Linked DNA regions of Starkeya sp. ORNL1. The protein of the gene in region 2 interacts with the protein of the main gene of each other region in a pairwise test. Links are inferred from orthologs where the notes say so. Each region holds a gene or a part of one and is shown on either strand. Other genes may lie near its edges.

Region 1 (3,281 bases), 3.0 Mb from region 2 along the record:
TCCCAAGGGGGCGACGCTTCCCGGGCTGACGGCGCTGGTCAATGAGGCGGGCGTCGATGCGATCGGGCTCGACTGGACCGTGGATCGCCGGGCGGTGCGCTCGGCCCTTGGTGCCCGGGTGGCGCTGCAGGGCAATCTCGATCCGCTGCGACTGATTGCCGGTGGCCGGGCGCTCGATCAGGGGATAGACCGCGTCCTCGACGATTTCCGCGGCGCTGCCCATATCTTCAATCTCGGCCACGGCATCCGTCCGGAAACCCCGATCTCCCATGTCGAGCACATGCTGAAACGGTTGCGGGGCTGAGCCGTGCTCTATGAATGGATCAAGGCGCTGCACATCCTCGCGGTCATCTCCTGGATGGCGGGGATGCTCTATCTGCCGCGGCTGATGGTCTATCATTGCGAGGCGCCGCCGGGCTCGCCGCAGTCCGAGACCTTCAAGGTGATGGAACAGCGGCTGCTCAAGGCCATCATCAATCCGGCGATGGGCGTCACCTGGCTGGCCGGGCTCTATCTCGCCTGGGATGGCGGCTGGTATCTATCCGGCTGGTTTCACGTGAAATTCCTGCTGGTGCTGGCGATGAGCGCCGTGCACGGTTTCCTCACCGCCCGGGTGCGCGACTTCCAGCTCGACCGGAATACCCGCTCCGCGCGCTTCTACCGCATCGCCAACGAGGTGCCGACGGTGCTGATGATAGGCATCGTCATCCTGGTCGTGGTGAAGCCTTTCTAAACATTTCCGGTGGGCTTGCGCCGACTCGCTGCTTTGCCTATGTTGCCGATGCCTTCCACCAAGCTGGCTGACGCACAGACCTGCCTGATGTCGCTCCAGACACCGGCGCGTGCGCCGGACGGGTTCCGGACGAAACCGGTGCCGCTCCGCAGACCAGCGCCTTCCTTTCTCCTGACGCGTCCGGGTGCCCGCTAGAGGTCCACCTTTACGCTCTCCCAACTTCCGAGGCTTCCCCATGGGGGAAATGAAACTTCAGGACCTCAAGTCCAAGAATCCGGCCGAACTTCTGGTTTTTGCCGAAGAGCTTGAGGTCGAGAATGCCAGCACGCTGCGCAAGCAGGAGCTGATGTTCGCCATATTGAAACAGCTTGCCGCCCGCGAGACCGACATCATCGGCGAGGGCGTGGTCGAGATCCTGTCCGACGGGTTCGGCTTCCTGCGCTCGCCCGATGCGAATTATTTGCCGGGGCCGGACGACATCTATGTCTCGCCGTCGCAGATTCGCCGCTTCGGCCTGCGCACCGGCGACACCGTCGAAGGGCAGATCCGCTCGCCGAAGGATGGCGAGCGCTACTTCGCCCTGCTCAAGGTCAACACCATCAATTTCGAAGACCCGGAGAAAATCCGGCACAAGATCAATTTCGACAACCTCACGCCGCTCTATCCCGACGAGCGGCTGAAGCTCGAGCTCGAAGACCCGACCCGCAAGGATTTCTCGGCGCGGATCATCGATATCGTGGCGCCGATCGGCAAAGGCCAGCGCGGCCTCATCGTCGCCCCGCCGCGCACCGGCAAGACCGTGCTGCTGCAGAACATCGCGCAGTCCATCACCACGAATCACCCGGAGTGCTACCTCATCGTGCTGCTCATCGACGAGCGGCCGGAGGAAGTCACCGACATGCAGCGCTCGGTGAAGGGCGAGGTGGTCTCCTCCACCTTCGACGAGCCGGCCGCCCGCCACGTCCAGGTCGCGGAGATGGTGATCGAGAAGGCCAAGCGCCTGGTCGAGCACAAGCGCGATGTCGTCATTTTGCTGGATTCGATCACCCGTCTCGGGCGCGCCTACAACACCGTGGTGCCGTCCTCCGGCAAGGTGTTGACCGGCGGTGTCGATGCCAACGCCCTGCAGCGCCCCAAGCGCTTCTTCGGTGCGGCGCGCAATATCGAGGAGGGCGGCTCGCTGACCATCATCGCGACCGCGCTGATCGAGACCGGCTCGCGCATGGACGAAGTGATCTTCGAGGAGTTCAAGGGCACAGGTAACTCCGAAGTCATCCTCGACCGCAAGGTCTCCGACAAGCGCGTGTTCCCGGCGATCGACATCACCCGCTCCGGCACCCGCAAGGAGGAGCTGCTGGTACCGAGCGACGTGCTGAAGAAGATGTATGTGTTGCGGCGCATCCTCAATCCGATGGGCACGGTTGACGCTATCGAGTTCCTGCTCGACAAATTGCGCCAGACCAAGACGAATGGCGACTTCTTCGACTCCATGAACACATGAGGCATGCGGGATGGGCGCGCGGCGGTTCATGTTGATGATCCTTGCTGCGTGGCTCGTCTCGGCCGCGCCCGCTGCCGCCGGCGTCTCCGATCGGGAGCCGGCGAGCGGGGCGCTATGGCTCGCCGTCATCGCCGTGGCGGGCATGAGCTGGGTGATGGCGTGCCGCCGCTGGTGGCTGCCGCTGCTGATCTGGGCTCCGGTGGCGTTCCTCGCCTCCGAGCTGATCGCCGAGCTGGGCGATCCAATCATTGGTCCGGCCGTTCGTGATGAACTTGGAGCCGGCTACATACTTCAGGCCGATCTGTGCAGTGCGCTGCTGGTCGTCGTGCCGCTGATGTTCGCGAATATTCGCATGGCCAGACTTCGTTAGTTCGGGTAGCGGCCGATGGCCAGACAACTCGCACTCGCACTTGCCCTTGCTCTCTTATTCTCCGGATCAACGCTGGCGATGGGTGAGGTTGCGGACAAGCAATCTGCTCCGGAGATATTCTGGGTTTATGCGGTCGTGGTGGCTTGCCTAAGTTGGGGCGCGGGCATGCTGCGCTGGTGGCTGCCGCTAGTTGTGGCCGCGTTCGCCTCCGTTGCCTCGTTCGGAATTTTGGTCGAACTGAACGACCCGGCTCTCGGTCCTGCAATCAGGAATGAGCTTGGTCCAGGCTACGTCGCCCAAGCCTATCTATGGACATCGGGTGCCGTGATGGTGCCGTTAGTAATTACCGCGTGGCGACGATTGGCGATGCGTTCACGTGATTCGAAGTAAGGTAGCCGTCTTATCATCGAGGTCACGTCCACCAATGCAACCAGCGCGAGTCTCTTAGTTCGATTCGCCTGCGAAATATCGGTCCCCACAATTGACTCGGGACGGCGATTTAAGGCGTCAGACGAGGATAGATGCCTGAAAGGGCGCTTGTGACTCCACGGGCCATTTGCGGGGCGCTGTGAGGTTCGGGTGATTTTATGCCGAAGTTTTCCACAGGCTTGTCCCCACTCTTCGAGACGTCATCCCGGACGGCCGCGAGGCCGGTCCGGGATCGCGCAAACGCTCTT
Region 2 (3,035 bases):
GGAACATGCTCTAGGCCGGCAGGGCGAGCCCCACCGGCCCCTTCGTCCGGGTTAATGGACGAAAGTCTGAAATTTCTTCGATATCGCCCCGAACGAGTCCGGAGCGAAACCTGCCATATAGAGGGTCGAAGTGGATTTGTCACCCCCGATAGCATCAGGGGCTTGACATTTCCACATAGCGGCGATCACGCCACCGCGACCTCGATCAGGCGCCGGCACCCGCGGTGAGCACCGTGGCCGGCTCGACCTTCACGCCCGGGCCCATGGTCGAGGACACCGCGATGCGCTGGACATAGGTGCCCTTGGCGCCGGTCGGCTTGGCGCGGACCACCGCGTCGGCGAAGGCGCGGATGTTCTGGGCCAGCTTGTCGACCGGGAACGAGGCCTTGCCGATGCCGGCGTGGATGATGCCGGCCTTCTCGACGCGGAACTCGACGGCGCCGCCCTTGGCAGCTTCCACCGCGCCCTTCACGTCCATGGTCACGGTGCCGACCTTCGGGTTCGGCATCAGGCCGCGCGGGCCGAGCACCTTGCCGAGACGGCCGACCAGCGGCATCAGGTCCGGCGTGGCGATGCAGCGATCGAACTCGATGGTGCCGCCCTGGACGATCTCCAGGAGGTCCTCGGCGCCGACGATGTCGGCACCGGCCGCCTTGGCCTCGTCGGCCTTGGCGCCGCGCGCGAACACGGCAACGCGCACGGTACGGCCGGAGCCGTTCGGCAGGTTGCACACGCCGCGGACCATCTGGTCGGCATGGCGGGGATCGACGCCGAGATTGATCGCGACCTCGATGGTCTCGTCGAACTTGGCGGTGGCCCGCTCCTTGATCATGCCCAGAGCCTCGTCGAGGCCATAGAGCTTCAGGCGATCGACGCCTTCACGGGTAGCACGGACACGCTTTGCAATGTTTGCCATCGGTTCAGCCCACCACCTCGAGGCCCATGGAACGGGCGGAGCCTTCGATCATGCGCACGGCCGATTCGACGGTGTCGCAGTTCAGATCCTTCATCTTCTTCTCGGCGATCTCGCGCATCTGGGCGTTGGAGATCTTGCCGACGAAGCCCTTGCCGGGCGTCTTCGAGCCGGAGCCGGGCTTCTTCTTGGTCTCGAGACCCGCCGCCTTCTTCAGGAAGTAGGAGACCGGAGGGGTCTTGAGCTCGAAGGTGAAGGAACGGTCCTGGTACGCCGTGATGACGACCGGGATCGGCATGCCCTTTTCCAGCTGGCCGGTCTGCGCGTTGAACGCCTTGCAGAACTCCATGATGTTCAGGCCGCGCTGGCCGAGCGCGGGGCCGATCGGGGGGGCGGGATTCGCCGACCCGGCGGGCACTTGCAGTTTGATATAGCCGGTAATCTTCTTCGCCATGTCTTACTCCCAATATGCGCCGGCGCTCCGCCGGCTTAGGGGTCCGTGGTGCGGGTTGAAGACGGTTGGCGACCGCCTTGCCCTCCCACGACCTGCCAGGGTGGCGCGAGCCGCCCCGGCGTGATCGCTCAGGTCTTTTCGACCTGCGCGAATTCCAGTTCGACCGGGGTGGCCCGGCCGAAGATCGACACCGCCACCTTGAGGCGCGAGCGGGCGTCGTCGACTTCCTCGACAATGCCGTTGAAGGAAGCGAACGGGCCGTCCGCGACCTTCACCGTCTCGCCCACCTCGAAGGTGATGGAGGGCTTCGGGCGCTCGATACCCTCCTGCACCTGCTGCAGGATGCGCATCGCCTCGCTCTCGGGGATCGGCATCGGCTTGTTGTCGGCGCCGAGGAAGCCGGTCACCTTCGGGGTATTCTTGATCAGATGGAACGCCTCGTCGGTGAGGTCCATCTTCACCAGCACATAGCCCGGGAAGAACTTCCGCTCGGCATCGACCTTGCGGCCGCGGCGTACCTCGACGACCTTCTCGGTCGGCACCAGCACCTGCTCGAACAGGTCGGTGAGGCCACGCTGCCCGGCCTGCTCCTTGATCGAGTCCGCGACCTTCTTCTCGAAGTTCGAATAGGCGTGGACGATGTACCAGCGCTTCGTCATCTCGCCTTCCCTCAACGGCCGATCTGCAGGAGCTGCGCCACGGCGAAGCTCAGGATCTGGTCCGCGACCAGGAAGAAGAGGGACGCCAGCACCACCATGACGAACACCATCGCCGTGGTGATGAGCGTCTCGCGACGGGTCGGCCAGGTGACCTTGCGGGTTTCCGCGCGGACCTGCTGAAAGAACTCGACGGGGTTCGTCTTCGCCATGCTCGTCTCGAAACGCCTCTAGCGCGGGGGAGTTATTCCCGCGCTGTCCACATCAAATCAAATGGGTAGAGCGGGCGTATAGCCTGTGCGGCGGGTTACGTCAAAGGACATGCTGAAGATTTGTACGCGCCACCGAATCCGCAAGTATGGGGAGCGCTGCAATCCTTGTCCTGCCGCCGTCTTCTTGAAGGTGGCAGGAGTGGAGGGACTCGAACCCCCAACCCCCGGTTTTGGAGACCGGTGCTCTAACCAGTTGAGCTACACTCCTAAGCACGCCGAGGCGGCCCGGGCGCTGTTCCTAGTTGATCCGGCCCGCACCTGTAAAGGGGCAGACGGCCCCAATTCACGCATCACGCCGCGGCTACGAGCACACGCCTGCGGAATATAGCGCAAAACGAATCGGGCGCCCTTGGGGGCGCCCGAAACATCTTCATTGCGAAGCAGAGCCTCGCTCACTCGATGATGCTGGCGACGACGCCGGCACCGACGGTGCGGCCGCCTTCGCGGATGGCGAAGCGCAGCTTCTCTTCCATCGCGATCGGCACGATCAGCGCAACGTCGACCGTCACGTTGTCGCCCGGCATCACCATCTCGGTGCCTTCCGGCAGCGTCACGATCCCGGTCACGTCCGTGGTCCGGAAGTAGAACTGCGGACGGTAGTTGGTGAAGAACGGGGTGTGACGACCGCCTTCTTCCTTGGTCAGGATGTACGCCTCGGCCTTGAACTTGGTGTGCGGCTTCACCGAACCCGGCTTGCACACAACCTGGCCGCGCTCGACGTCCTCGCGCTTGGTGCCGCG

What was found.
Region 1: the proteins of nusG (region 2) and rho interact in binary tests that used the Escherichia coli proteins (3 or more experiments, as listed by UniProt). The link is inferred for Starkeya sp. ORNL1 from one-to-one orthologs.

The regions. Positions count from the first base shown.
Region 1 is NZ_CP048834.1:3,939,850-3,943,130, forward strand. The notes cover bases 137-3,101. They hold rho (transcription termination factor Rho), read left to right. Parts: upstream 137-968; coding sequence 969-2,234; downstream 2,235-3,101. Other genes in these bases: hemE (uroporphyrinogen decarboxylase), read left to right, coding at 137-304; G3545_RS18755 (CopD family protein), read left to right, coding at 359-733; G3545_RS18765 (hypothetical protein), read left to right, coding at 2,245-2,604; G3545_RS18770 (hypothetical protein), read left to right, coding at 2,620-2,994. Also shown: more of hemE, read left to right, coding at 1-136. UniProt on the Escherichia coli protein: Facilitates transcription termination by a mechanism that involves Rho binding to the nascent RNA, activation of Rho's RNA-dependent ATPase activity, and release of the mRNA from the DNA template.
Region 2 is NZ_CP048834.1:978,155-981,189, forward strand. Bases 262-2,980 are described here. They hold nusG (transcription termination/antitermination protein NusG), read right to left. Parts: upstream 2,027-2,980; coding sequence 1,496-2,026; downstream 262-1,495. Other genes in these bases: rplA (50S ribosomal protein L1), read right to left, coding at 262-916; rplK (50S ribosomal protein L11), read right to left, coding at 921-1,367; secE (preprotein translocase subunit SecE), read right to left, coding at 2,038-2,235; tuf (elongation factor Tu), read right to left, coding at 2,688-2,980. Outside these bases: more of rplA, read right to left, coding at 206-261; more of tuf, read right to left, coding at 2,981-3,035. UniProt on the Escherichia coli protein: Part of the processive rRNA transcription and antitermination complex (rrnTAC). The complex forms an RNA-chaperone ring around the RNA exit tunnel of RNA polymerase (RNAP).